DNA from 2 places in the Pantoea sp. X-Soil-TKNS-1279 genome. Region 2 is predicted to be linked to the other one. Evidence: predicted binding sites of a transcription regulator. Region 2 holds the regulator's gene; the other holds the start of a gene.
The links. The regulator PhoB, encoded in region 2, activates phosphate uptake and scavenging genes when phosphate is short. The targets are predictions, from matches to a motif close to CTGTCATAAAACTGNCNNAT.
Positions count from the first base shown of each region.

Region 1: the regulator PhoB is predicted to act here: its motif matches at 1,882-1,901, upstream of pstS (phosphate ABC transporter substrate-binding protein PstS).

Region 1 is NZ_AP035948.1:12,268-27,474, forward strand. It holds gene glmS (glutamine--fructose-6-phosphate transaminase (isomerizing)) at 5-1,834, shown strand; gene pstS (phosphate ABC transporter substrate-binding protein PstS) at 2,011-3,054, shown strand; gene pstC (phosphate ABC transporter permease PstC) at 3,117-4,079, shown strand; gene pstA (phosphate ABC transporter permease PstA) at 4,076-4,963, shown strand; gene pstB (phosphate ABC transporter ATP-binding protein PstB) at 5,008-5,781, shown strand; gene phoU (phosphate signaling complex protein PhoU) at 5,798-6,532, shown strand; gene AC6I8N_RS00095 (MFS transporter) at 6,640-7,878, shown strand; gene yieH (6-phosphogluconate phosphatase) at 7,969-8,628, opposite strand; gene AC6I8N_RS00105 (NCS2 family permease) at 8,768-10,081, shown strand; gene AC6I8N_RS00110 (4'-phosphopantetheinyl transferase family protein) at 10,114-10,872, opposite strand; gene AC6I8N_RS00115 (flavin reductase family protein) at 11,178-11,687, shown strand; gene AC6I8N_RS00120 (malonic semialdehyde reductase) at 11,779-12,369, opposite strand; gene AC6I8N_RS00125 (XRE family transcriptional regulator) at 12,639-13,745, shown strand; gene AC6I8N_RS00130 (hypothetical protein) at 13,757-14,263, shown strand; gene mnmE (tRNA uridine-5-carboxymethylaminomethyl(34) synthesis GTPase MnmE) at 14,322-15,207, opposite strand, start outside.
Region 2 is NZ_AP035948.1:1,066,344-1,081,550, forward strand. It holds gene AC6I8N_RS04855 (phosphotransferase enzyme family protein) at 120-1,124, shown strand; gene qhpR (AraC-like transcriptional regulator QhpR) at 1,286-2,341, shown strand; gene AC6I8N_RS04865 (cell envelope integrity TolA C-terminal domain-containing protein) at 2,301-2,729, opposite strand; gene AC6I8N_RS04870 (AAA family ATPase) at 2,853-6,380, opposite strand; gene sbcD (exonuclease subunit SbcD) at 6,377-7,594, opposite strand; gene phoB (phosphate response regulator transcription factor PhoB) at 7,791-8,480, shown strand; gene phoR (phosphate regulon sensor histidine kinase PhoR) at 8,495-9,808, shown strand; gene AC6I8N_RS04890 (PstS family phosphate ABC transporter substrate-binding protein) at 9,909-10,835, shown strand; gene AC6I8N_RS04895 (cobalamin-independent methionine synthase II family protein) at 11,011-12,117, shown strand; gene brnQ (branched-chain amino acid transport system II carrier protein) at 12,520-13,839, shown strand; gene proY (proline-specific permease ProY) at 13,907-15,207, shown strand, end outside.

The DNA.
Region 1 (15,207 bases), 1.1 Mb from region 2:
TATTATGTGTGGAATTGTTGGTGCAGTAGCACAGCGCGACATTGCAGAAATTCTGCTGGAAGGTCTGCGTCGTCTTGAGTATCGCGGTTACGATTCGGCGGGTTTGGCCGTCGTTGATCGTCAAGGCCATGTGACGCGTCTGCGTCGCCTGGGCAAAGTGCAAAAGTTGGCAGAAGCGGCAGAACAGCAGCCGTTGATTGGCGGCACCGGTATTGCTCATACCCGTTGGGCTACCCACGGTGAACCCTCAGAAGCCAATGCGCATCCGCATATCTCTGAGCACATCATCATTGTGCATAACGGCATCATTGAGAACCATGAACCGTTGCGTGCGCAGCTGATTGAGCGCGGTTACTCATTCGCGTCAGAAACTGACACCGAAGTGGTGGCACATCTGGTGCACTGGGAACAGAAACAAGGCGGTTCGCTGCGTGAAGTGGTGCTGCGGGTGATTCCGCAACTGCGCGGCGCCTATGGCATGGTGATTATGGACAGCCGCGATCCCTCCGTGCTGGTGGCCGCGCGTTCCGGTAGCCCGCTGGTGGTAGGCCGTGGCGTCGGCGAAAACTTTATCGCTTCCGATCAGCTGGCACTGCTGCCGGTGACACGCCGCTTCATCTATCTGGAAGAGGGCGATATCGCTGAGATTACCCGCCGCGAAGTGACTATTGTCGATCGCAATGGCACGCCAGTGACTCGCGCCGAGATCGAATCTAACGTCCAGTATGATGCCGGCGACAAAGGGATTTACCGTCACTACATGCAGAAAGAGATTTATGAACAGCCGATGGCGATCAAAAACACCTTAACCGGTCGTTTCAGCCACGGTGAAGTCGATCTCAGCGAGCTTGGCCCACAAGCGGAAGCTCTGTTGAGCAAAGTTGAGCATATCCAGATTATCGCCTGCGGCACCTCATACAACTCCGGTATGGTTTCGCGTTACTGGTTCGAATCACTGGCAAACATTCCCTGCGATGTCGAAATTGCCTCTGAATTCCGCTATCGCAAATCGGCGGTGCGTAAAAACAGCCTGCTGATCACCCTGTCACAGTCCGGTGAAACTGCCGATACGCTGGCCGCGCTGCGTCTGTCGAAAGAGCTGGGCTATCTGGGTTCGCTGGCCATCTGTAACGTGGCGGGGTCGTCGCTGGTACGTGAATCCGATTTGTCACTGATGACCAAAGCGGGTACCGAGATCGGGGTAGCCTCCACCAAAGCCTTTACCACGCAGCTCACCGTGTTGTTGATGCTGGTAGCGAAACTGGGCCGCCTGCATGGCATGTCTGCTGATACCGAACACGAGATTGTCCATGGGTTACAGGCGCTGCCGAGCCGTATTGAGCAGATGCTGGCGCAGGATAAGGTGATCGAAAACCTGGCAGAAGGTTTCTCTGACAAGCATCATGCGTTGTTCCTTGGCCGTGGCGATCAGTATCCGATCGCCATGGAAGGCGCGCTGAAGCTGAAAGAGATCTCCTATATCCACGCGGAAGCCTACGCGGCCGGGGAGTTGAAACATGGCCCGCTGGCGCTGATTGACGCCGATATGCCAGTAATCGTGGTAGCACCGAATAACGAACTGCTGGAGAAGCTGAAGTCCAACATCGAAGAGGTGCGTGCACGCGGCGGTCTGCTGTATGTATTTGCCGATCAGGATGCAGGTTTTAGCGACAGCGATGGCATGAAGATTATCTCTCTGCCGCATGTGGAAGAGGTGATTGCGCCAATCTTCTACACCGTGCCGCTGCAACTTCTTTCCTACCATGTCGCGTTGATTAAAGGCACCGATGTCGATCAACCGCGTAACCTGGCGAAATCAGTGACTGTTGAATAATCAGTAAGAAAAGCGGGACTGCAAGGGTCCCGCTTCATTTTTAAACGGTGTCATAAAACTGTCATATTTCGTACATTTGACTGTCATCAAACTGTCCTATTTTCCCTCCAGCAGCAATCAATGACTCTTACTAAAATGGCATAGAGCCTGATTTTTTTAACTCCCCTGGAGGGAACATGACACTGATGCGTAGCACCGTAGCCCGAATCCTCGCCGCCACCTTCGCAGTAAGCGCGGTCTCTGCTTTTGCAGCAACCGATCTGACTGGCGCAGGCGGGACGTTCCCGGCACCGGTTTATGCCAAGTGGGCAGCAGAATACCAGCAAGCCACCGGTAGCAAAGTTAACTATCAGGGTATTGGTTCTTCGGGCGGCGTGAAGCAAATCATCGCCAAAACCGTCGATTTCGGTGCGTCAGATGCGCCGATGAAAGATGAAGATCTGCAAAAAAATGGCCTGTTCCAGTTCCCGACCGTGATCGGTGGTGTGGTTCTGGCAGTTAACATCCCTGGCGTGAAGTCTGGTCAGCTGACCCTCGACGGTAAAACCGTTGGTGACATTTACCTGGGCAATATCAAAAAGTGGAACGATCCGGCGATCACCAAACTCAACCCGGGCGTGAAACTGCCAGATACCAACATCAACGTGGTACGCCGCGCTGACGGTTCCGGTACCTCTTTCGTCTTCACCAGCTACCTGTCTAAAGTGAACGAAGAGTGGAACAGCAAAATTGGTAAAGGCAACACCGTAAACTGGCCGACCGGTCTGGGCGGTAAAGGTAACGACGGCGTGGCGGCATTCGTCCAGCGTCTGCCGGGTTCAATCGGCTACGTCGAGTACGCGTATGCCAAGCAGAACAACCTGACTTACACCAAGTTGCACGATGCTGATGGCAAAGCTGTGGCACCGAGCGAAACCAGCTTTGCTAACGCGGCCAAAGGCGCGAACTGGAGCGAATCTTTTGCCCAGGACCTGACTTTCCAGAAAGGCAACGATGCATGGCCGATCACTTCCACCACCTTCATCCTGGTTTATAAAGATCAGGCAAATGCAGAGAAAGGTAGCGAAGTGCTGAAGTTCTTCGACTGGGCTTACAAAAATGGTGGAAAAACGGCGACCAGCCTGGATTACGCAGCTCTGCCAGAAAGCGTGACCACGCAGATTCGTGATGCCTGGAAAGCCAACATCAAAGATTCTTCCGGCAAAGCGCTGTACAAGTAAGTGAATGACCTGGCCAGCCGACAGGCTGGCCACCCTGACTTCCCCTGAGAACAGAGACTTCTATGGCTGCCACTAAGCCGACGTTTAAAGCCCCTGGCAAACAAGGTGACATGATCTTCGGCGCGCTGGTGAAACTGGCTGCGCTGATTGTGTTATTGCTGCTGGGTGGCATCATCGTCTCCCTGATTTTCTCCTCCTGGCCCAGTATCCAGAAATTTGGTTTCTCATTCCTGTGGACCAAAACCTGGGATGCGCCTAACGAACAATTTGGTGCGCTGGTGCCGATTTACGGTACCGTCGTAACCTCGCTGATTGCGCTGCTCATCGCCGTTCCGGTGAGCTTCGGTATCGCCCTGTTCCTGACGGAACTGGCACCAGGCTGGCTGCGTCGTCCACTCGGCACTGCAATCGAGCTGCTGGCGGCCATCCCCAGCATCGTCTATGGCATGTGGGGCCTGTTTATTTTCGCGCCACTCTTTGCCGAGTACTTTCAGACGCCGGTTGGCGACATCATGTCGAATATCCCGATTGTGGGTGCGCTGTTCTCCGGCCCGGCTTTTGGGATCGGTATCCTGGCGGCAGGCGTTATCCTCGCCATCATGATCATCCCGTACATTGCTTCGGTGATGCGTGATGTGTTCGAACAGACCCCGGTGATGATGAAAGAGTCGGCCTACGGTATTGGCTGCACCACCTGGGAAGTGATTTGGCGTATCGTGTTGCCCTTCACCAAAAACGGTGTGATTGGCGGTGTGATGCTCGGTCTGGGCCGTGCATTGGGTGAGACGATGGCGGTGACCTTTATCATCGGTAACACCTACCAGCTCGACAGCGCATCGCTGTTTATGCCGGGCAACAGCATCACCTCGGCACTGGCGAATGAATTTGCTGAGGCAGAATCCGGTGTCCATGTGGCGGCATTGATGGAGCTGGGGCTGATCCTGTTTGTCATCACCTTTATCGTACTGGCGATCTCCAAACTGATGATTTTGCGTTTGGCGAAAAGTGAAGGAGCCCGGTCATGACAACCATTGAATTGCAGGCCCGCGCTGAACTGGAAGCCTCGCGTCGCAAAATGCAGGCATGGCGCAGTACCAAAAATAAAATCGCGCTGACCCTGTCGCTGCTGACGATGGCATTCGGTCTGTTCTGGCTGATCTGGATCCTGTTTACCACCATTTCCCGTGGTATTGATGGCCTTTCCTGGTCGCTGTTTACTGAATCAACCCCGCCACCCAATACCGCTGGCGGTGGCCTGGCGAACGCCCTTGCAGGCAGTGGTTTACTGATTTTCTGGTCAACCTTCTTTGGCACACCGCTGGGCATCATGGCGGGGATCTACCTTGCCGAATATGGTCGCAAGCACTGGCTGGCAGAGGTGATTCGTTTTATTAACGATATCCTGCTGTCTGCACCATCAATTGTGGTGGGGTTGTTCGTTTACACCATCGTGGTGGCGCAGATGCAGCACTTCTCCGGTTGGGCAGGCGTGGTGGCACTGGCGTTGTTGCAGATTCCCATCGTGATCCGTACCACTGAGAATATGCTGCGTCTGGTGCCTGATAGCATGCGTGAAGCCGCTTATGCGCTGGGGACGCCGAAATGGAAGATGATTTCAGCTATCACCCTCAAGGCCTCAGTCTCCGGCATTATCACCGGTGTGCTGCTGGCGATTGCGCGTATTGCCGGTGAAACCGCACCGTTGCTGTTTACTGCGCTGTCGAACCAGTTCTGGAGCACCGACATGATGCAGCCGATCGCCAACCTGCCAGTCACCATCTTTAAATTTGCCATGAGTCCCTTTGCGGAATGGCAAAGTCTGGCGTGGGCGGGTGTGCTGATCATCACCCTGTGCGTATTGCTGCTGAACATCCTGGCACGCGTGATTTTCTCTAAGAGCAAACACTAATTTCCCGGCGCGGCTATGGCAGCGCGGTACATGAGAGACGAGCAATGAGTATGGCAACTTCTTCTGCCGGCAAAATTCAGGTGCGCAATCTGAACTTCCATTACGGGAAATTCCATGCGCTGAAAAACATCAATCTGGACATCGCAAAGAACCAGGTCACCGCGTTTATCGGGCCATCCGGCTGTGGTAAATCGACCCTGCTGCGCACCTTCAATAAAATGTATTCGCTCTACCCTGAGCAGCGTGCAGAAGGTGAGATTCTGTTGGATGGGGACAATATTCTGGCGTCAAGCCAGGATATTGCCCTGTTGCGCGCCCGTGTCGGCATGGTGTTCCAGAAACCTACGCCGTTCCCGATGTCGATTTACGACAATATCGCGTTTGGTGTCCGTCTGTTTGAAAAGCTGTCGCGTGCTGATATGGATGAGCGCGTGCAGTGGGCGCTGACGAAAGCAGCGCTGTGGAATGAAACCAAAGACAAGCTCCATCAGAGTGGTTACAGTCTCTCCGGCGGTCAGCAGCAGCGTTTGTGCATCGCTCGCGGCATTGCGATTCGCCCGGAAGTGTTGCTGCTGGATGAGCCATGCTCGGCGCTGGATCCCATCTCCACGGGCCGTATCGAAGAGTTGATCACCGAGCTGAAGCAGGATTACACCGTAGTGATTGTGACCCACAACATGCAACAGGCGGCGCGCTGTTCCGATCATACCGCCTTTATGTATCTGGGTGAGCTGATTGAATTCAGCGATACCGATACGCTGTTTACCAAGCCAGCGCAAAAGCAGACAGAAGACTACATTACCGGTCGTTACGGCTGATTTGACGGAGACGCACATGGATAATTTAAATCTGAACAAACATATCTCCGGTCAGTTCAACGCGGAGCTGGAACACATTCGCACTCAGGTGATGATCATGGGTGGCATGGTGGAGCAGCAGCTTACCGACGCCATTACCGCGATGCATAACCAGGATGGCGATCTGGCGCAGCGAGTCATCGACGGCGACCAGAAGGTCAACATGATGGAAGTGGAGATTGATGAAGCCTGCGTGCGCATCATCGCCAAGCGCCAGCCTACCGCCAGCGATTTACGTCTGGTGATGGCGATCATCAAGACCATCTCTGAACTGGAACGTATTGGGGACGTGGCGGAAAAAATCAGCCGCACCGCGCTGGAGAAATTTAGCCAGCAACATCTGCCGCTGCTGGTGAGCCTGGAATCACTCGGTCACCATACCGTACAGATGCTGCATGATGTGCTGGATGCTTTTGCGCGCATGGATCTCAACGCGGCGATCGATATCTACCGCGAAGACAAGAAGGTGGATAAAGAGTACGAGGGTATTGTGCGTCAATTAATGACCTACATGATGGAAGACCCGCGTACCATCCCCAGCGTACTGACTGCGCTGTTCTGTGCCCGTGCCATTGAGCGTATCGGTGACCGCTGCCAGAACATCTGTGAGATCATCTTCTATTTTGTGAAGGGCCAGGATTTCCGTCATGTTGGCGGCGACAAGCTGGATGAATTGTTGTCCGGCGACGATGGCAGCAACAAACCTTCCTGATAACCCCGTGGCTGCTGGTTTTACTGGCAGCCATCTCCATTTCTGATTGGTCTCAAGTCTTTCCGCTCTTTATACTTGGCGCACTTTTTACTGCAAGGTGCTGCTGCATGTCCCTCTCCCCACACAAGAAACAGAGCGTAACCCCGGCAAAAGCGATGTTGGCCGCCGTCAGTGGCTATGCGATGGATGGCTTCGATCTGCTGATCCTCGGCTTTATGTTACCGGCAATCAGCGTCTCGCTGGCGCTCGATCCTTCTCAGGCCGGTTCGCTGGTCACCTGGACGCTGATTGGTGCCGTGGTCGGCGGAATTGTTTTTGGTCATCTGAGCGACCGCTTTGGCCGTATCCGCATTCTCACCGTCACCATTCTCATGTTCTCAATATTCACCGGATTGTGTGCGGTGGCACAGGGATATTGGGATCTGCTGGCGTATCGTACCTTTGCCGGAATGGGGCTGGGGGGAGAATTCGGTATCGGCATGGCGCTGATTGCTGAAGCCTGGCCGCAGGAGAAGCGTAACCGTGCTTCAGCGTGGGTCGGTATCGGCTGGCAACTGGGGGTGTTGCTGGCGGCTTTTATCACGCCGCCACTGCTGAGCGTGATTGGCTGGCGCGGAATGTTCCTGGTGGGCCTGCTGCCTGCGTTGGTTTCGTTTGTGATTCGGCGCAGCATGGGCGAGCCGGAAGGCTTTACCCGACATGTGGCCAAAACGCCGCAATTGTCGTTTGCGGCGCGTATTCGATTGTTGTTTAGCGATCGCGCCACCAGCAAAGCCAGTCTGGGGATTTTCATTCTTTGCTCGGTGCAGAACTTTGGTTACTACGGACTGATGATCTGGATGCCGAGTTATCTCTCCTCCAGCTTCGGTTTCAGCCTGACCAAATCCGGCCTGTGGACCGCCGTCACTGTCGTGGGCATGACTTTTGGCATCTGGCTGTTCGGTGTACTGGCGGATCGCTTCGCACGTTGGAAAATTTTCCTGCTATATCAATTCGGTGCGGTCGTGATGGTGGTCATTTACGCTCAGCTACGTGATCCCACCGTGATGCTGTTTACCGGGGCGCTGATGGGGATGTTTGTGAATGGCATGATTGGCGGTTATGGCGCGCTGATTTCCGACACCTTTCCAACCCAGGCGCGTGCTACGGCGCAGAACGTTTTGTTTAACCTCGGACGTGGTGTAGGGGGTTTTGGTCCGCTGGTTATTGGCTTACTGGCAACGAAAATTTCATTCGCGGCAGCGATTACCCTGCTGGCGCTGATTTATCTGCTGGATATCGTCGCGACGCTGTTTTTATTGCCGAAGAAGCAGGGCAATGAGGATTCACTCGGCGCGATAGGCTGAGCGTAGCGGCGCGATTTATCACGCAAGATCTTGCGTGCTGCGGGAAAACCCCGCGCGATGAATCGCGCCGCTACGGGACCCTGTGGACAGTTACACCAACGCCCAACCGCGCGCGCGCCACAAGTCGGGTAGCTGCGTCATATCATCAAATCGGGTCACCAGCGGGTGATCCAGTTCCGGGTTATGCGCATCGGCGCAGTAATAAAACACCGGAATGCCCGCGGCGATCCCCGCGCGGGCACCGGCCTCGGAGTCATCCACCAGAATGCACTTCTCAATCGGTACCTGCATTTGTTCTGCGGCGTGATACATCAACTCCGGGTCCGGCTTCCAGTGGTTGATGTCATAACCGCTGTAAAGATGTGCCGCAAAGTACGGCAACATGCCGGTCAGCCCCAATGAATGTTGCATCTTTTTCACCGTACCATTTGAGACGACGCACATCGGGACTTTGACTTGTTCCACCAGCGCTTTCGCTCCGGCAATGGGCTTCAGTTCTAAATCGAATAAGCGTGCTACCTCGGCGCGGTACGCCGTTTCCACCTCATCCATCGGCAATTCAGTCTGATGTTCCGCAGAAACATCACGGATGATGTCGTAGAGTTTTACCCCTTTGTATTTTTCAAACATCTCCTGTAGTGAGAGTTCAATACCGTAGCGGGCAAAGGTGTTGACGTAGGATTGTGTACAGATCACCTCACTGTCGACCAGCGTGCCATCACAATCAAAAAAAACACATTCAACTGACATCAGACATCATCCTTTTGCTAAACAAGAAGCTGTCACTCTAACGCACTGTGCGCACCGAGCAAACGCTTGCGAAAAATCAGTGTGCTGGTCAGTCAAAATCTATAGGATACGCGCGTTAAATTTTTCAGCGGGATAAGCTATGAACAAGCAGGGTCTGTTGCAACGCGTCTTTAAGTTGCAGGAACACGGCACCACCGTGCGTACAGAAGTGATCGCCGGTTTCACCACCTTTCTGACGATGGTTTACATCGTTTTCGTCAACCCGCAGATTCTGGGTGCCGCTGGCATGGACACCCAGGCGGTGTTTGTCACCACCTGCCTGATCGCGGCATTCGGCAGCATCCTGATGGGGCTGGTGGCGAATCTGCCGGTGGCGCTGGCACCCGCAATGGGACTGAATGCCTTCTTTGCTTTTGTGGTCGTCGGTGCAATGGGGTATTCGTGGCAGATCGGGATGGGCGCGATCTTCTGGGGGGCGCTGGGATTGTTGATCCTCACGCTGCTGCGCGTGCGTTACTGGATGATCGCCAATATCCCGCTGAGTCTGCGTGTTGGCATCACCGCGGGCATCGGGCTTTTTATCGCCATGATGGGACTGAAAAATGCCGGCATTATCGTGTCAAATGCCGACACCCTGGTGACGGTGGGCAACCTGACCTCACATAGCGTACTTCTGGGGGCACTTGGCTTCTTTATTATCGCTATTCTCGCCTCTCGCAACATTCATGCGGCGGTACTGGTATCGATTGTGGTGACCACGGCGATTGGCTTGCTGCTTGGCGATGTGAAGTTCACCGGTATTTTCGCGACACCACCATCCGTGGGCGCTGTCGTTGGGCAAGTTGATCTCAAAGGTGCGCTTAATATCGGTATGGCCGGGGTGATTTTCTCCTTTATGCTGGTCAACCTGTTCGATTCCTCCGGCACGCTGATCGGTGTGACCGACAAAGCGGGACTGACCAATGAAAAAGGTACCTTCCCGCGTATGCAGCAGGCGCTGTTTGTGGATAGTATCAGCTCGGTGGCGGGTTCGCTGATCGGCACCTCTTCCGTCACTGCTTATATCGAAAGTTCTTCTGGCGTAGCGATTGGCGGGCGCACCGGGTTGATGGCGGTGATCACCGGCATTCTGTTCCTGCTGGTGATGTTCCTGTCGCCGCTGGCGGCGATGGTGCCGTCCTACGCGGCAGCGGGGGCGTTAATCTACGTCGGTGTATTGATGACGGCATCGCTGTCACGGGTGCGTTGGGATGATCTCACTGAAGCGGTTCCGGCGTTTGTCACTGCGGTAATGATGCCGTTCAGTTTCTCCATCACGGAAGGTATTGCGCTGGGCTTTATTGCTTATTGCGTAATGAAACTGGGGACTGGCCGTTGGCGTGAAATCAGTCCGTGCGTAGTGGTGGTCGCGCTGCTGTTTGTACTGAAAATCGCCTTTATTGATGCCCACTAACACGTTACAGGCCGCATAAGCGGCCTGTTTAGTCACAGATGTCCCATTTCCTGGGGAGTGGTGCGTTCGCTTGGCAGGCTGGTCAGGCGTAGCGTGCGTGGTCCGATATTTGGTTTACTTATCTCCACGTCGCGCAACGGCATCCATTGATGGTTGGCATCAATTTCCCACAGTCGGAGCCGTTCGGTGCCGGGGGAGAGCGCACAGGACCAGACCAGCGTCGGTTCGGCATCGCACACCGCCTGAATATCAGGAAATACACTGGAGCGCAGACGTCCTGCGGCTGGATGCAGTCGCAGCGAATCGATACCGCTTTCGGCTTCTCCGGTGAGTTTGAGGATGCTTTGGCGCAGGGTCCAGATTTGCGTTACCGCTTCCATAAAATCCTGCTGCGCATTAATCCAGGCTTTCTCTCCGGAAGAGAGACCCTGCGTTAATGTATCCTGAGTCTGGCGGCTATGGGCGCGTACAATTTCCATATCCAGCCCGGCACGTCCCCCTTCTTCGGCCAGCAGTACACCCACCATATTCCCGGCGTAGGCAATGCTGAAATCAGGCAGGGCAGAATCGGCAAAACAAGGGCGTCCACTGCTGGTGGTCACAAGCGGTGGTAATTCATTGATACCATAGACGCGTAACATTAGTTGCGCCAACAGCCCACGCGCGGCGAGAAAGCGTCCCCGACGCTTGTCGGGCAGGCGCTGTGCGCTATTGATCACATCCTGTGGGACCCGCATTGTCTCAGAGGAGAGGGGCGGGTTACCCGTCCAACGAACAAAATGACTAGCCATCTGTCGCTCCGTGAAAATGGTCGGATAATCATCAAGTCTATTGTAAGAATTTTCTCATGGCTTTGCATCCGGCATTACATGGAATACCTGAATTTCAGATAACGCCGAAAGTCATGACAATGCGCTGACGCCGCATCAGCCGCTGTTTCATGGCAGTAGTTTGCTGATAAATGCCTGAATGGATGCTGAATAGCCTGATGTGGTGTAGGATTTGTGCGGTAAAAAAAAAGCTGGCTGATGAGAAAATTATGATCGCTAAATTTCAGCCGCGCTTCATCGCAGAATAACGCACGTCGGAGTTTTTTATGTCAGTTACTTCATCACACCAGGAATCAATTTCTCTGGATGACTTTCGTCATGGTATGCGCCGTCTGGCTTCAGGTGTCTCGCTGGTTACCACGCAACACGCGGGTGAAAAATATGGCCTGATTGCCTCCTCAGTCAGTTCACTGGCAGCGGAACCGCCGAGCTTGCTGGTATGTGTCAATCAAAGTGCCACCAGCCACGCCTATTTTTTGCAGGCGGGCCATTTCGCCGTCAACGTACTGCGTGAGCAACATGCGGATTTGTGTGCTCAGTTCAGTCAGTCATCACGCCGTGAGGAACGTTTCCAGACCGGCAACTGGCAGACGATCACCACAGGCGCGCCAGTGCTGGCCGATGCCCTGGTGAGTTTTGATTGTCAGTTGGAAAAAGTGGTGGAATGGCATACCCACAGCGTGCTGCTGGCACGGATTGTCGGTATCAATCTGGCCGGGGAAGCTGCCGAGCCTATGGTCTACTTCAACAGTGGTTTTCATTCGCTGGATCTGTAGCGGCGCGATTTATCACGCTAATCAGGCCGCCTCTGCAATTCTGAAAAACAGCGCGAAAAATCGCGCTGTTACGCATTCATTCAAGCGTTGTTCAGGCAAACTTGCACACGTCATCGAAGCCGAGGCGTGGCAGACGCGCATGCAGCTTGCTGGCCTCGCCATAGCCGAGGTTGATCAGCAAATTAACCTGCCATTTGCTGTCGCTGAAGAAGGCGGCGTTGACTTTGGCTGGATCAAAACCAGACATTGGGCCAGCGTCCAGACCGAGCGAGCGCGCGGCCATGATCAGGTAACCTGCTTGCAGGCTGCTATTACGAAACGCTGTCTCTTTGACCAATTCCGGGTTGCTGGTGAACCAGCTACGCGCATCACCGTGCGGAAACAGTTTCGGCAGATTTTCATAGAACTCGGGATCTGAGGCGACGATCACCGTAGCCGGTGCCTTCATGGTTTTTTCCAGGTTACCGGAGGAGAGTGCTGGCTTTAACTTCTCTTTCCCTTCCTGAGAAGTAACAAATACAAAGCGACCCGGTGAGCAGTTAGCAGAAGTCGGACCCAGCGCCGTCAACTGATAGAGCTGTTTAAGCAGTTCTTCTGAAATGGGTTTTTCCTGCCAGTAGCTGTGGGTGCGAGCCTCATTGAATAGGGTATTCAGAGCGAGGCTGTCGAGCGGTGTACTCATGTTTCTCTCCTTTTCAGGCATCAAATTGAGCCCAATGTTTAGCATGAATAGAGGAATGGCCTGGATCAGTCGGTGCACTTTTGGCACTGCCAGAGATCGTTATACTGCAAACGCAGCGGGTAACCAAATCACAAAGCGACACTATCTTTCAATTTACCCCAGCTTATTTTTTCACCTCAATATCTTGCAAAAATAAAAATGCAAGAATAAGATCATCTTCTTTAGTAAAGACGAATCTGTGATTTTCGAGTTTTCTAGTGGGGTGCTTTATGCATAATAATCAATTCTTTAGTCGCAGACTGGCTGCCTGGCGGGAAGCAAAAAAAATTAATCAGGAAGTTCTTTCCGAAGTGATGGGTTTTAAAGACAGGCAAACCCTCTCTGCGATTGAAAAAGGTGCCAGAAATCTCCAACCGGAAGAGCTTATGCTCGCTCTCGCTTATCTTGATATCAGTTTTGAGGAGTTTGCCGATCCCTATTCTTTGGTTGGCGAAGTTGAATACTCATGGCGGCAAAGCGATGCAACCGATGTCATTCTGGTAGAGTTTGAAAAGAAGACTAATCGCCTCGTAGCTCTCTATCGAGACTTACGCCAACATTTCTCTACAGAAGCACCGAGCGTCATTTTTCCCCGGCTCACTTTAGATAAAGATAGTACTCTGGAAGAGGCGCAGCGTTGTGCAGAGCATCTCGTAGATGAACTGGCATTAGGGGAGTTTCCTGCTGAAAACCTGGAGTCTCGTTTACTTAAGCGATTCAACATTCTCATGCTCTATATTGATGCCCCTAACGATGTTTCAGGTGCAGCAATCAGACATAAGGATGTGAGTGTTGTATTAGTTAACAGGAGTGAAGTCTCGGGGCGGCGTAATTTTGATATTGCCCATGAAGTCTTTCATTGTCTAACCTGGGATGCTTTACCACCACGGCATATTGAATACGCATATTCGAAAACAAAAAAACCACATGAGGAAAGATTAGCTGATGCGTTTGCCAGCGCCCTCCTTATGCCGGGAAAAAGTGTAGATAAATATCTTGCAATGCTTGATGAGCCACTGAGTGAACTGACTCTTAATGCACTTGCTGATAAATTCCAGGTGTCATCGCAAGCACTAAAATGGCGTCTGGTCAGTTTAAAGAAAATATCTGAAAATGATGCCAAAGTATTTGATGATAGTCTTATGGTGAACAATGGTCACTCAAGGGATATAACGACACCTCGCCTTTATAATCAGCAGTTTGTTGAGTACGTTGCGAAAGCGCTCGACAGTGGCTTAATCTCTGTCAGGAAAATGGCGACAGTGACAGGTTTAACTATTGAAGAGCTTAAGCAGCTAATGCTGGATTATAACAAGCCCGTTCCCTTTGATCTCTAAATGGACTTAGCATGACGATAAAAGCTGGCGATATAGTCTTAATTGATACTAATGTTATTATTGAAGCTCATCGAGTATCCTGCTGGCCAGCTTTAAGTCAGCAATATCAGTTCCATACCGTAGCCACTGTTATGGAAGAAACGCAAACCGGTTTTCAAAATCGAACCAGTCCTCAGCAAATTGACTTCGGCCAGTTATCCCAGTCAATGGCTCACATTTATACAGTTACTGAGCCAGACAGAATACGTTGTACCTTTTCTCATCCCGATATTATGGGGCTCGACCCTGGTGAGCAAGACTTGCTGATTTATGCCAGCAAAGCTGGGCAGGCTTGCTGGCTCCTTGCCAGCCCTGATAAAGCCGCGATGCGGGTAGCACATAAAATTGGCTGGCTGGAGCAGATGGTATCTTTAGAAAGTTTGCTTAAGTCGATAAATCTTTATCCCAAACTCGCAAAAAATTACACACAGCAGTGGCATTCGAATACCAGTCAGAATATCAGATTAGGTCTGCTTTAAAGAAAAGGAGCGCATTCTTCCGGGCAACAATAATGCGTTCCTTTATCCTCAATCCTCATTACTTACCAATACAAAAACTGGAGAAAATCCGCCCCAGCAAGTCATCAGAGGTGAACTCACCGGTAATTTCGCTCAACGCCTGTTGTGCCAGACGCAGCTCCTCGGCCAGCAGCTCGCCCGCCCAGGCTCCCAGCAGCTGATTTTTGCCTTGTTGCAAATGAGTTGCCGCCAGTTCCAGCGCCTGCAAATGGCGACGGCGAGCAAGGAAGCCACCTTCCATATTGCCGCTGAAGCCCATGGTTTGTTTCAGGTGATCACGCAGGGTATCCACACCTTCGCCGGTACGGGCGGAGAGGCGAATAAGTGAGTGACCATTTACTTCAGACAGACCAAGGGACTCGCCTGTCATATCGGCTTTGTTTCGTACCACGGTGATCGGCAGTTCGGCTGGCAAACGCGAAACAAAATCGGGCCAGATGGCCGCCGCTTCCGTGGCATCAGTGGTGGTGCCATCCACCATAAACAACACACGGTCAGCCTGCTCAATCTCCTGCCAGGCACGCTCAATACCGATGCGTTCTACTTCGTCGCTGGCATCGCGTAAACCGGCGGTATCGATGATATGCAATGGCATTCCGTCGATATGAATGTGTTCGCGCAGTACATCACGCGTCGTTCCGGCAATATCGGTGACAATTGCGGCTTCTCGTCCGGCTAATGCATTGAGAAGACTGGATTTTCCGGCGTTTGGACGTCCGGCGATCACCACTTTCATCCCCTCGCGCAGCAGGCTACCCTGGCGTGCTTCAGCACGCACGCCATTCAGGTCACCGATCACCGCATTCAGCTGAGCTTCAATTTTCCCGTCGGAGAGGAAGTCGATCTCTTCATCAGGAAAGTCGATAGCGGCTTCCACATAGATGCGCAGGTAAGTAAGTGCTTCC
Region 2 (15,207 bases):
CTGACGCAAGAAAAGTGCCAGATGCTCGCTGCGGTCAACTTTGGGTCATCTGCGGTCAAGCAGTCAGGACGACGTCATCCCATGCTGATAACACTGTTGTCATCCCTGGAGCCTGATGAATGAGTGCCAAACAATCCGACACCCTGACAAATGCTGAAATCACCGTGCTGGCGCAACAGGCGCTGGCCTGCTATCCCGCCGCACTTCAGGGCGAGCTGAAATTGCTGTGCCGTTCCGAAAACGCCACTTTCCTGTTGCTGGCGGGAGGGAAACGTTACGCCCTGCGCCTGCATCGTCCTGACTACCACAGCAAAGCTGATATTCTCAGCGAACTGCTGTGGCTGGATGCACTGCGCGAAACCGGCATCATGGTGCCGGAGGCGATCCCGGCCAACGATGGCGAAACCGTGTTGTCCCTGCGCCTGCCCGATGGCGAAATACGCCATGCGGTGCTGTTCCACTGGATCGAGGGCGACATGCCGACCACCGATGTCGATCCCAAAGCCTTCCAGCAGCTCGGTCATATCACTGCCCGCCTGCATCAGCACAGCAAAAACTGGCAGAAACCGCAGGGCTTCCAGCGCATCATTTGGGATCATCACACCATGGTGAGCGAGCAGAGCCACTGGGGACGCTGGCAGGACGCCCCCAACCTCAATCCGGCTGATCATCAGGTGGTGGAACAAGCGATCGCCCGTGTTGGTCAGGAGTTGCAGGGGTTTGGCAAAGGCGCGGATCGTTACGGGTTGATCCATGCCGATCTGCGTTTAACGAATCTGCTGCTGCACAAAGGGGAAACCCGGGTGATCGACTTTGACGATTGCGGTCTGGGTTGGTATTTGCACGATCTGGCGGCAGCGATCAGTTTCGTGGAACACCATCCGCGTGCCGAAGAGTGGGTGGATAACTGGATCCGGGGTTATGAGCGGGTGGGGCATATCAGCGATGCAGAGATGGCGCTGGTGCCGACGCTGCTGATCCAGCGCCGTATCCAGCTTACCGCGTGGATGGGATCCCATGCCGAAACCGAGATGGCGTTGAGTCTTGGGCCACGCTGGGCGGATCATTCGGTACGCCTGTGTCGTCGCTATCTGGAAAACAGTCAGCTGCCGGTCGGGGCCTGATGCACCATCAGTGAGCGTGGCTGCGCCGTCACGGTGCTCGCCACGTTCACTATCTCGTCTGATCATCGTTTTTTCTGCGTTGCCCGCCTGGTACGAAAATTGCTGGATACGGTAATTCGATTCACTCCTGCGTATCCTGTGAGGTCAGCATGAATTCACTGATGAGACAGTCCGAGGCGTTCAGCGCCATATCGGCTCAGGCCAGCGCCAGCAACCGTGGTGTGTTGGCGGCAGCGGCCACCGGTCTGAGCGACTTTATTACCGGCAAAGGCGGCGATGTGGATCGCATCTTTGGCATCAGCGGCATCGATTCCGAGCTGCTCGCCAGTCCGACCCTGAGTCTTGGTCTGGTTAACTATTGCCGCGTGATGGAAGAGGCCGCGCGACATTCCGGTTTTGATAACTTCGGTTTGCACTACGGCAGGCAGTTCAAACCGCAGTCATTAGGCCTGATTGGCTACATCGGACTGTGCTCGCCGACGCTGGAGCAGGCGCTGCATAACGTGGTTAATGCTTTTCCGTGGCATCAGCACGATACCCTGACGCGGTTGGTGGATAAAGGCGACTGCTGGCGGCTTGATTATCAGGTGCGTCACGGGGCGATTTTGTCGCGGCGTCAGGATGCGGAGTTGACGCTCGGCATGTTTCTCAACCTGATTCGTCATGTGGCGGGGAAAAACTGGGCACCGCGTGAGGTGCATTTTGAACATCCGCGCCCGGAGCAGTGGCATGAGCACTGCAAAGTCTTTGATGCCCCGGTCTGGTTCGATCAACCTTTCAACTCGCTGGTGATCCCGAAACGCGATCTGCTGCGTGCAATGCCGGAGCAGGACCCGATGTTACTGATGGTGATGCAGGATGCGATCCGTCGCCTTAACAGCAGCGCCAGCCAGCAGAGCGTGGTGGAGCAGGCGCGCTCGCAGGTCAATCTGTCGCTGATCCAGGGCGAGCCGGTACTGGAAGAGATTGCCGATAAAATGGGCCTGTCGAGCTGGTCGTTGCAGCGTCGTCTGCGCGAGGAGGGCATCAGCTTCAGCGCGCTGGTGGACAAGGTGCGTTGCGAGATGGCAACCCATTACCTGCAACAGAAACAACTGCCGATTTCCGAAATGGCGCTGCTGCTGGGTTATTCCGAGGTGAGCGCCTTTTCCCGCGCCTTCCGCCGTTGGTTCGGCATCAGTCCGCGCCAGTGGCGGCAAGATGGACTGGCAAGCTGACCTGTTGCGGCGCAAAACCAAACCACGCTGGCTGCCCGCGATCGGGCGGCGGCGGTAATCCCTGCGATTGACCAATCAATTGCCAGGCCCGCAGACACAGTGGCTCATCGCCCTGTGTCTGGGTGACGGCATAGCGTCCACTTTTTTCCCACTCCAGTTGCACCAGACAACGCTGGCCCGCATAGTGGCTGGCATCGTGGAAGGCCCGTACCAGTTTTTGCTGCATCTCATCAGCCCATTTGCACGATACACTACCCGGCGCAATTTCAGGCTGACACAAATTTGCTTGTGCATCTTTCTGATCGGATTGAAAATTTTGACAGGCGCTCAACGACACCATCATCGCTATCCCGCCTGCCAGACTCGCCATTTTGTTAATTAAATTCATTCATGTGCCATAGTTTTCGCGAAAGTTCGGATTGCACCCGTTTTTCAGTCTACAGACCGACTCTGCAAATGCTATGGCATTCATCCTGGTGTCGATAAAACCAGAATTTGCCGCACCGTGCGGTTACGGCAATTCCAGTTTGCTGTATCCCAGACCATTCATCTTACGTACCCTGATCTGCACCGGAATACGCTCCTTCATCGCTTCCACATGGCTGATAACGCCAATGGTTTTGCCGCTGGCATTCAACGCATCGAGCGCGTCCAGCGCGGTGTCGAGCGTCTCGGCATCCAGCGTGCCAAAGCCTTCATCAAGGAACAGCGATTCGATGCGGGTTTTGTGGCTGACGAGGTCGGATAACGCCAGTGCCAGCGCCAGGCTGACCAGAAAACTCTCGCCACCGGACAGCGTGCGGGTGTCGCGGGTGGCATCGGCCTGCCAGGTATCCACCACATCCAGTTCCAGCTCATCCGTGGCACGACGCTGCAGCAGATAACGACCATGCAGGCGATCGAGCTGACGGTTCGCCAGCCATACCAGGTGATCAAGGGTTAACCCCTGGGCGAAACGGCGGAATTTGTCACCTTTGGCGGAGCCGATTAACTCGTTAAGTTGGCTCCATTGCACCAGTTCCGCTTCGTGGCTGCTGATTTGCGTCAACAGCGCCTGCTGCTGCTCACGTAGTTGCGTGTCGCTGGACAACTGCTGCTGTGCCTCTCCCTGTTGACGTGCGTTGTCGCGCAGCGCCACGCGCAAATTTTCCAGCCGGGGGCCGATCTCTGCCGCCAGTTCGTCGCTCAGTTCGGCCGGACGTTGTTGCTGGTGGGCAGTGACGCGCTGCGTCAGTTGTTGGCTCAGGGTGATGTGCTGTTGATGCTGTTGTTCCAGCGCCAGTAAACGCTGACGCAGTTGCTCAACGTCGGTAGCATCAAGCAGCGCTGCGCGTAGTGCGGCTTCGTCGGCAAAATCACTGCGCTGCAAAGCGCTGAGGAAATCTCGGGTTGCTGCCTCCAGACGAGCGGTTTGTGCCTGTCGCTGCTGTTCGATTTGCGCGCGTTGGCCGTCCAGGCTGTGCGCGGCGCTTTGCGCCTGCTGCCAGGCCTGTAATTGCTGCGCGACTTCCTGTTCGCATTTGTGTAGCGCCGCCTGGTGCGCCTGACGTTCGGCCTGCACCTGGCGGTCGCCAAACAGTTGCTGCCGACGCTGTTGCTGTTCGCTGCATTGCTGTTGCAAGGTGCTGAACGTTTGTTGCAACGCCGCGAGACGCTGCTGTTCACGCGCAAGATTCTGTTGCAGGTTGTGGTGCTCGCTGTTGGCTTTCGCCAGCTGCGGTTGCAGGGTGGTGAGTAACCGCTCACTCTCCTGCCATTTCTGCCAGCGTAGCTGCAACGCGCTCAACCAGTCTTCACGCGCCTCGCGCGCGGGTAGGGTGAGCTGATGTTGGGTCAGTTGCTGTGCCAGTTGTTGGCTGAGTTGCTGCCACGCAGCCCGCTCGGCTTCGCTACGCTGGTTGAGATCGTTCAGCGTCTGCTGCACGCTGGTAATTTGCTGCTGTGCCAGTTGCTGCTGTTGCAGATGCTCCAGCCATTCCCGTAGCTGATTTTCCTGCTGATCCTGCTCGCGTTGCCAGCGGGTCACATCGTCCTGCTGCTCCAGCGTGAAGGTGAGCGCCAGCTCACCGGTCAAGCTTTGCCACTGCTCACTCAGCGTGCTGAGCTGCTGCCCGATTTCCCTGAGTTCCTGCTGCAACGCCTGCTGTTGCAGCAATGACAGGCGTTGCTGCTCACCTTTGGCGGTGCCGGATTCTTTGAGCTGAGCAACACGAGTTTGCAATGCCGCAAGACGCTGTTGATTCTCGCCAGGTTCCAGTTGGCGATATTGCTCAATGGCTGGATGCTGACAGGAACCACACAGCGGGCAAGGATGATTAGGCTGCAAGCGGGCACGTTCATCGGCCAGTTGAGCGATTGTGCGTTCCTGGTCACATATGGTCTGCACATCAAGCATCGCCTGATTCTCACGCTTCCACTCCTCGCGCAGCGCCTGTAAAACCTGTTCTTCCGCCTGATATTGCCTGGAGAGCGTATCCAGTTTTGCCTGACGTTGTTGTTGCTGTGGCTGGAGTGAACGCCACTGCGTCGTCAACAGGGTTAGTTGCTGACGTGATGCACGTTGCACCTGATGTTGCGCTAACGTATCACGGACCTGATCGATAGCAGGAGGCGCGGCTGGCAGCGCCTGCTGACGGGCAGCGAAAGCTTGCTGGAGCTGGTCAAGCTGCTGTTGTTGCTGCTGTTGCTGATTGCTCAACTGGGTGACGGCTAGCTCGCGTTCATCCAGCCGGGTAATGTCGGATTGCCAGCGCGCCAGATGCTCGCCCCAGGCCGCGACGCTGGCTTCGCGGGTGCGCCATTGTTGCTGCTCATCCCACAGTTGTTGTAAGCGTTCACTCTCCTGTTGTTGCTGGTTGAGTGCGGTGCTGTTTTGCTGCACCAACTGTTGTTGCGCTGTTATCTGGCGCTGCTGGTCGCTGACCTGCTGTTGCAGGGTCGCGATGTGTTGATCAAGTGGGATGACCTGCTCGGTCAGCAGCGTTTCCAGTTGTTGTTGTGCGTGCTGTGCCTGCTCGCGCACCTGTTGGGCCGTGTGGAAGCGTGCTTCGCCTTGCTGCTGAGCATGGATCGCCTGTTGATGCTGCGCTTGCACCTGCTGCATTTGCCGGGCGAGGGCGATATTTTCCTGTTCCAGCTGTGTGCGCTGTTGCAGTTTATCGCGTAATTTTTCCGCCGGTTCGGCGCGCGCCAGCCTCTGACGTTCAGGTTCGGCCTGGTGCCACGCGTTTTCTGCCGCCTGCAACGCCTGTTGCGCCTGCTGCTGTTCGCCAGCCAATTGTTGTGACTGACTCAGCCACTGTTGTTGCTGCTGCGCAGTGGTGAGCTGCTGGTTCAGCGTGACCTCGGCTGCATTGAGTTGTTCCAACTGACTTGCCAGCTCAGCCCGCCGCGTCTCATCCAGCAACGACATTCCTCCGGCGCGGGCGCGCAGCGTGTCGAGATCGGCACGCGCGCTTTTGTAGCGCTCGAAAATCTGGATTGAGATTTGACCGTAGATCTCGGTGCCGGTCAGCTCCTCCAGCAGCTCGGCGCGCTCGCCCGGTTTGGCATTCAAAAAGGCAGCAAATTGCCCCTGCGACAGCATCATTGAGCGGGTAAAGCGGGCGAAATCAAGACCGGATAGGGTTTCGATCAGTTTTAATTTGTCGCCCACTTTGTCGGCAACGATTTGGTTGTCGGCACAGCGTGCCAGTTCAACGCGCGGAGCCTGCAATTTGCCGTCGGCCTGACCACGGGCGCGGTTCTGGCTCCAGAAGGCACGCCAGGCTTCACCCTTGATCTCAAACTCCACCTCGGCGAGGCATTCGGCGGTATCCCGGGTGATCAGTTCGTTCTGGGTTTGCGACAGCACGCCGAGACGTGGCGTCTGGTGATACAGCGCCAGACAGATGGCGTCGAGCAGGGTGGTTTTACCGGCGCCGGTGGCCCCGGTAATGGCAAACAAACCGTTACTGGCAAACGGCTCACGGCGAAAATCGATAAACCATTCTCCGCGCAGGGCGTTGAGGTTTTTAAAACGCAGCGTCAGGATTTTCATGCAGAGGGGTTCTCCAGCGCGGCAAGGGTGGTGCGAAACAGTTGTGTAAGGTGTGCTGCCTGGTCGGCATCCAGATCCTCTTCCAGCGCCAGACGACGCGCAAACACCTCTTCAACCTGCAATTCGCTCAGGGTTTCGTTATCCAGTCGCGCCAGGCTGCGGCTGCGCTGTTCGCGACTGCGGCGTACCAGTAGCACCTCCACCGGTAAGTTTTCCGTCAGTTGCTCCACGCGGCGTTGCAGGTCGCTCAGGTGCTCCTGAGTGGTGATTTCAATATCCAGCCACACCGCCAGGTCGCCCTCTTTTTCTTTGAGCAGCGCCAGTTGCCGTTCGATATCCGCCAGCGATCCTTTCAGCATCTGCATTGGCTGGAACAGCGGGATGGTCAGCGGCGTCACGGCATCAAGGCCGGTGCTGAACTCCAGCAGAAACACGCTCTTGTCGCGGCCCAACTCATCAAAGCTGAGTGGAATGGGCGAACCGCTGTAGCGAATATGATCGCTGTCAGCAATGCGTTGTGCTCGGTGAATATGGCCGAGTGCGATGTAATCCGCCGCAGGGAATGCCTGCGCCGGAAAGGCATCGAGGGTGCCGATGTAGATATCACGCACCGAGTCGCTTTTGGTTACGCCGACGGTGGTGAGATGGCCGGTGGCGATAATCGGCAGTTTGCCCCCGAGTGCTGCGCGCTGCGCCTCTGCGGCGGCAAAGCAGTGCTGATAATGTTGTTCGATGGCTTCCAGCAGCGACAGCTGTTTTTCCCGCCCGGACTGCCCGGCCTGGCTGCGCAAAATATCGCGCGGGCGCAGATAAGGGATGGCGCACAGCAGCGCGCCTGGCGTACCGTCGCGCTGCTTCAGGGTCAGCACCTGCTGCTCGCCCTGCGGCGTAGCGCTGGTGATCACCTGCGTGTTGAGGCAGGCAAGCAGTTCGCGTGATTCATTGAGCGTTGCCACCGAATCGTGGTTCCCTGCCAGAACGATCAACTGGCAGCGGCTGGCCTGCAACGCCACCACGAAGCGGTTAAACATTTCACGCGCATAGCTTGGCGGTGAGCCGGTATCAAACAGGTCACCGGCGATAATCAGCGCATCCACCTGATGCTGGTCAATCTGCTGGCGCAGCCAGTCGAGAAATGCCTGATGTTCAGCAGCGCGACTTTTGCTATAAAAGAACTGGCCCAGATGCCAGTCTGCCGTATGGATGATGCGCATGGATGCTCCCTGCCAGAAAAAGCGATGGGGAATTATAACGACTTCACCACGAAAGCAAAAAAAACGCCTCACGGCTGTCACATTTCTGTTTTTCCACTAAATTTCCAGGGTTGGGTTTTTCATAAAAGTGTCATAAAACTGACGCATAATGACGCCGCAAATCCCAGTGACAGCCGTCATATCAGCAGGAGTAATAATGGCTAAGCGCATTTTGGTTGTGGAAGACGAAGCTCCCATCCGTGAAATGTTATGTTTCGTGCTGGAACAGAACGATTACCAGCCGATTGAGGCGGAAGATTATGACAGCGCAGTAGGGAAGCTCATCGAACCCTGGCCGGATTTGATTTTGCTGGACTGGATGTTACCCGGCGGTAGCGGTATCCAGTTTATCAAGCACCTGAAACGTGAAGCCATGACGCGCGATATTCCGGTGATGATGCTGACGGCGCGTGGCGAAGAAGAAGATCGTGTACGCGGTCTGGAAGTGGGCGCTGACGATTACATCACCAAACCGTTCTCCCCGAAAGAGTTGATGGCGCGTATCAAAGCGGTGATGCGGCGTATTTCGCCGATGGCGGTGGAAGAGGTGATTGAGATGCAGGGACTGAGCCTCGACCCGTCATCACATCGCGTGATGTCCGAAGCCACGCCGCTGGAGATGGGACCGACTGAGTACAAATTGCTGCACTTCTTTATGACGCACCCGGAACGCGTTTACAGCCGCGAACAACTGCTGAACCATGTCTGGGGCACCAATGTGTATGTCGAAGATCGTACTGTCGATGTGCATATCCGTCGTTTACGTAAAGCGCTGGAGGTCTCCGGCCACGATCGCATGGTACAAACCGTACGCGGAACAGGGTATCGTTTCTCTGCTCGCTACTAAACGGAGTCTTTACCGTGCTGGAACGACTCTCCTGGAAGAGATTATTGACCGAACTGGTGCTGGTCTGTCTGCCGGCACTGATTTTAGGTCTGGTATTTGGCTATCTCCCCTGGCTGCTGCTGATCGCGGTCTTGGGTTTGCTGTTGTGGCATTTCTGGAACCTGATGCGACTCTCCCATTGGTTATGGGTTGATCGATCCATGACGCCGCCCGGTGGACGCGCCAGCTGGGAACCGCTGTTTTACGGGCTGTATCAAATGCAGTTGCGTAACCGTCGTCGTCGTCGCGAGCTGGGCAACCTGATCAAACGCTTTCGCAGCGGTGCGGAATCGCTGCCGGATGCGGTGGTGCTGACCACCGAAGAGGGTATCATTTTCTGGTGTAATGGCCTGGCGCAACAGCATCTCGGCCTGCGTTGGCCGGAAGACAATGGTCAGAACATCCTCAACTTGCTGCGCTATCCTGAATTCTCCCGCTATATCCGCCAGCGTGACTTTAATAAGCCGCTGACGTTGGTGCAGAATAATCAACGTCATATGGAGTTTCGCGTGATGCCCTATAGCGAAGGGCAGTGGCTGATGGTGGCGCGTGATGTGACGCAAATGCATCAACTGGAGGGCGCGCGACGTAACTTCTTCGCCAACGTCAGCCATGAGTTGCGTACCCCGCTGACGGTGTTGCAAGGCTATCTGGAGATGATGAACGATTCGGTGATGAACGAACGTTCACGCAGCAAAGCGTTGCAAACCATGACGGAGCAAACACGACGTATGGATAGCCTGGTGAAGCAACTGCTGACGCTGTCGCGCATTGAAGCTGCTCCCGCCCTCGATATGAAAGAGACGGTAGATGTGCCGACCATGCTGTTGCTGCTCCAGCGCGAAGCGGAAACTTTGAGCCAGGGGCGTCATGAGATCCATTTTCACACCGATCCGCATCTCAAAGTGCTGGGTAATGATGAACAGTTGCGCAGCGCCATCTCCAACCTGGTGTATAACGCGGTCAACCATACGCCGGAAGGGACGCGCATTGATATCAGCTGGCTACGTAATAAACAAGGTGCCGAGTTTAAGGTGTGCGATAACGGGCCAGGGATCAGCCCGGAACATCTGCCACGTTTGACCGAACGTTTCTACCGGGTGGATAAAGCGCGTTCGCGCGCTACCGGTGGCAGCGGCCTCGGGCTGGCGATTGTTAAGCATGCCCTCGGTCACCACAACGCCCGGCTGGAAATCACCAGCGTGCCGCATCAGGAAACGTGTTTCAGCTTTATCCTGCCGTCACGGTTGATCGTCGCCAGCCAGATACGGGAGAATGTGGCGCAATAAACGTTCTGATTTCCCCGTAGCGGCGCGATTTATCGCGCGCCGTTCAATTGGAACACCAAAAAACTGTGCGATAAATCGCGCCGCTACGTGGAATTTCTGCATGAAATCGCTGCTGCTGTTCATTTTGCTGTCGTTCTCTGTGCTGGCGCAGGGGCAACAAACCATGCTGGCGGGCAATCTGAGCAGTGTTGGTTCTGATACCCTCGGTTATCTGATGACGTTGTGGGGCGAAGATTTCAGCCGTCAGTCACCGGGGGTGAATGTGCAGGTACAGGCGGCGGGTTCATCAACGGCACCCACTGCGCTGGCGGCGGGTGCTGCTCAGCTTGGCGCGATGAGCCGCCCGATGCAGGTGGATGAGCGCCAACTGTTTATCGCGCGCTATGGCTATCCTCCGCTGGCGGTGCCGGTGGCAATGGATGCGCTGGTGGTGGTGGTCAATCAGGACAATCCGCTGAAGCAAATTGCGCCACAGCAGCTTGATGCGCTGTTTTCAGTAACGCGTCTGTGCGGTGCGCAGCAGGTGCCGCAGCGCTGGGGGGATGTCGGTCTGACCGATCCACATTGGGCCACGCGTAGTATCCAACGTTACGGACGTAACTCCGCGTCCGGCACCTGGGGCTTCTTCAAGCAGCAGGTGCTGTGCAAAGGCGACTTCCGTGCTGATGTGGCGGAGTTTCCCGGATCGGCGGCGGTGGTGCAGGCGGTGGCAGCGACGCCCAACAGCATTGGTTACGCCAGCTTTGGCTTTCATCTCAGTGGGGTGAAGACGCTGCCGGTGGTCACCAATAGCGGTGAAAGCGTGATGCCGGATGCCGATTCTATCCGTAGCGGCCGCTATCCGTGGTCGCGCCCGCTCTATATCTACGTCAATAAAGCGCCCGGGAAACCGTTGCCGCCGTTGGTTTCGGCATTTCTGCATCAGGTGCTGTCACCCCAGGGGCAGCGTCGGGTCAGTGAGGCGGGATATCTGCCGTTGTCTGAGAGTCAGATGGCGCAGGCGCGTGCCGCCATTGAGGAAAATTGAAGAACGAGCATCGCAACATGAATTTTCTTCATGTCACCTGAATTTTCTTCGTTTGCCCAAATCCGTCCAACATGTCACTCTCCTTAGCCATATAGCCATCCAGATGGCTAAAAATAACCAGGTGAAATTATTACCTGACGCAACCATGCGTTTACGGCTTTAGCCAGGAGTGATCATGCAACGAGTAACCGCCCCGTTCCGCGCCGATACCGTCGGCAGTTTTCTGCGTCCCGCCGCTATCAAACAGGCACGCGAGCAGTTTGCTAAGGGTGAAATTGATGCCGCCGCGCTGCGTCAGGTCGAAGATGACGCTATCCGTCATGTGGTGGAGCAGCAGCGTGCCAACGGTCTTAAAGTGGTTACCGATGGTGAATTTCGCCGTGCCTGGTGGCACTTCGACTTCTTTGATGATCTGATTGGCGTCGAGCGTTACGAAGCGGAGCAGGGCATTCAATTTAATGGCGTGCAGACGAAAGCGCGTGGCGTGAAAGTGACCGGCAAAGTGGCGTTTAACCCGAACCACCCGATGCTGGAGCACTTCCGCTTCCTGCAAAGCATTGCCGGTGACGCAGTGCCGAAGATGACCATTCCCAGCCCGAGCGTGCTGCATTTCCGTGGTGGTCGCAAAGTGATCGACGCCAACGTTTACCCGGATCTGAAAGAGTACTTCGCCGATCTGGCTCAAACCTACAAAGATGCCATTCAGGCGTTTTACGCGGCTGGCTGCCGTTATCTGCAACTGGACGATACCGTCTGGGCCTATCTGTGTTCCACCGATCAGCAGCAGCAGATCCGCGAACGTGGTGAAGATCCGCAAGAACTGGCGCGTATCTACGCTCAGGTGCTGAATACTGCGCTGGAAGGTAAACCGGCAGATCTGACCGTCGGCCTGCATGTGTGTCGTGGTAATTTCCGTTCCACCTGGATCTCCGAAGGCGGTTACGAGCCGGTGGCTGAGGTGTTGTTTGGCGGGGTAAATATCGATGCCTTCTTCCTCGAATATGACAACGAGCGCTCTGGTGGTTTCGAGCCACTGCGCTTTATCAAGCCTGGCCATCAGCAGGTGGTACTGGGCCTTATCACCACCAAAACCGGTGAGCTGGAAGACCCGGCCCAGGTGAAGGCACGTTTGCAGGAAGCGGCACAATTCGTCAGCCTGGATCAGATTTGCCTCAGCCCGCAGTGCGGCTTTGCCTCAACAGAAGAGGGCAATAGCCTGAGCGAAGATCAGCAGTGGCAGAAAATCCGCCTGGTGGTCGACATCGCAAATCAGGTGTGGTGATGCTGTAAACTTGTGCAAACAGGCGCGTAAATCGCGCCTTTTGTGCATCTTAAACCTCGGTTATGCGCGGATATCTCCCGCGTTGTGGAAAGTTTAAGCAAATCATCTGATGTGATTTCGAGCTTATCTATATTGATTCACTGCTTTTTATCTGTTTAGTGCTATATCCTTCTGGTTTTCCGATCCCGTATTGCCTTTCTCCGCTATAAACGTTTTACTACGCGCCGTTGTCGATTCTTCCCTCTGTGAACAGAAGAAAAGCAGTCTAAATCACCTGCGCTTTAACTATGTGACGAGCATAACGCACTGGCGTTGATGGATAAGTCGTTGTTTTGGCGCGGTCAGGGGGCAACACAAACTCAACTTTCACCGCAACATCAGCTACAGGCCGTACAGAAGTTTATGACTTATCGTTTAACCCCGAAGGATATCCTCGCGCTGGGCTTTATGACGTTTGCCCTGTTTGTTGGCGCAGGAAACATCATTTTCCCACCGATGGTGGGTATTCAGTCTGGCGAACACGTTTGGATTGCTGCCATTGGTTTCCTGATCACTGCCGTGGGTCTACCGGTGATGACCGTTATCGCGCTGGCGCGCGTTGGCGGCGGTATCGATGCCCTCAGCTCGCCGATTGGTAAAGCCGCCGGTTTGCTGCTGGCTACCGTCTGTTATCTGGCTGTTGGCCCGCTGTTTGCTACACCGCGTACCGCGACCGTGTCATTTGAAGTGGGTATCGCCCCGCTGACCGGTGATGGCGCGCTGCCGCTGTTTATCTACAGCCTGATTTACTTTTCGCTGGTGATCGTGATCTCCCTCTATCCGGGCAAACTGCTGGATACCGTGGGTCACTTCCTCGCACCGCTGAAAATTGTTGCCCTGACGGTGCTGGGTGTTGCCGCGCTGCTGTGGCCTGCGGGTGGCCTTTCCCCGGCGACGGCAGATTATCAACGTGCGGCGTTCTCCAGCGGCTTTGTTAACGGCTATCTGACTATGGATACCTTGGGTGCGCTGGTGTTCGGTATCGTTATCGTTAACGCGGCGCGTTCACGCGGCGTGGAAGATTCCGGCCTGTTGACCCGCTACACCATGCTGGCCGGTATTATTGCCGGTGTGGGGCTGACGCTGGTGTATCTGTGCCTGTTCAAGCTGGGTTCAGACAGTGGCGCGATTGTTGATCAGAACGCCAACGGCGCGGCGATTCTGCACGCTTACGTGCAGCAGACCTTCGGCGGCATGGGCAGCTTCTTCCTTGCGGCACTGATCTTCGTGGCCTGTATGGTGACGGCGGTCGGCCTGACCTGCGCCTGTGCAGAATTTTTTGCGCAATACCTGCCGTTGTCGTATAAAGCGCTGGTCTTTATCCTCGGCCTGTTCTCAATGGTGGTGTCAAACCTGGGTCTGAGCCATCTGATTCAGATTTCCATTCCGGTGCTGACGGCGATTTATCCGCCCTGCATCGTGCTGGTGGTGCTAAGCTTCACCCTGAACTGGTGGAACAAGAGCAGCCGTATTATCGCCCCGGCGATGCTGGTGAGTCTGTTGTTCGGCATTGTCGATGCCATCAAATCCACCAGCTTTAAAGACGCGCTGCCGTTGTTCAGTCAGCACCTGCCTCTGGCCGATCAGGGACTCTCCTGGTTGCCGCCGTCGCTGGTGATGCTGCTGATTGCAGCGGTGGTGGATCGCGTAAAAGGACGCGAACAAGTCGCCGTTCACCAATAAGCGACATTGCTGTTAATTTCGACCACGGGCCTGCCCGTGGTTTTTTCATTTGCAAGGTACTGTAGTTATGCAAGAAACCAATAAGCTCAAACGCGGACTGAGCACGCGCCACATTCGTTTTATGGCACTGGGTTCGGCGATTGGCACCGGGTTGTTTTATGGCTCGGCAGATGCCATCAAAATGGCCGGTCCCAGTGTGCTGCTGGCGTATATCATTGGCGGGGCGGTCGCCTATATCATCATGCGTGCGTTGGGGGAGATGTCGGTCAACAACCCCCAGGCCAGCTCCTTCTCGCGTTATGCGCAGGATTATCTTGGCCCACTGGCGGGGTATATCACCGGCTGGACTTACTGCTTTGAAATTCTGATCGTCGCCATTGCCGATGTCACCGCGTTTGGTATCTACATGGGGGTATGGTTCCCCGAGGTACCGCACTGGATTTGGGTGCTGAGCGTGGTGTTGATTATTGGTGCCATCAACCTGATGAGCGTGAAGGTGTTTGGTGAGGTGGAGTTCTGGTTCTCCTTCTTTAAAGTCGCCACCATCATCATCATGATCATTGCCGGTTTCGGTATGATTTTCTGGGGCATCGGCAATGGCGGGCAGCCAACCGGTATCCATAACCTGTGGACCAACGGCGGGTTCTTTGCCCACGGCGTGGTCGGTATGCTGCTCTCCTTGCAGATGGTGATGTTTGCTTACGGCGGCATCGAGATTATCGGCATCACCGCCGGTGAAGCCAAAGACCCGAGCAAATCTATCCCGCGTGCGATTAATTCCGTGCCGTGGCGTATCCTGGTGTTCTATGTCGGTACGCTGTTTGTGATTATGTCGATCTATCCGTGGAACCAGGTGGGTACAGCGGGCAGCCCCTTTGTCCTGACCTTCCAGCATCTCGGTATTGCCGCAGCGGCCTCGATCCTCAACTTTGTGGTGCTGACGGCGTCCTTGTCGGCTATCAACAGCGACGTGTTCGGTGTGGGACGTATGCTGCACGGTATGGCGCAGCAGGGACATGCACCGAAGATGTTTATGAAGGTGTCCGAGCGTGGTATTCCGTGGGTTACGGTACTGGTGATGATGGTGGCGATGCTGGTCGCGGTTTACCTTAACTACCTGATGCCGGAAAAAGTGTTCCTGGTGATTGCCTCCCTCGCCACCTTTGCCACCGTGTGGGTGTGGATCATGATTTTACTGTCGCAGATTGCCTTCCGCCGCAAAATTGGTAAGCAGGAAGCCGGGAAGCTGCAATTTGCTCTGCCGGGTGGCAGCACCACGGCATGGGTTGGGGTGCTATTCCTGGCCTTCATTATCGCGTTGATCGGTTACTTCCCGGATACGCGCGTGTCGTTGTATGTCGGATTTGC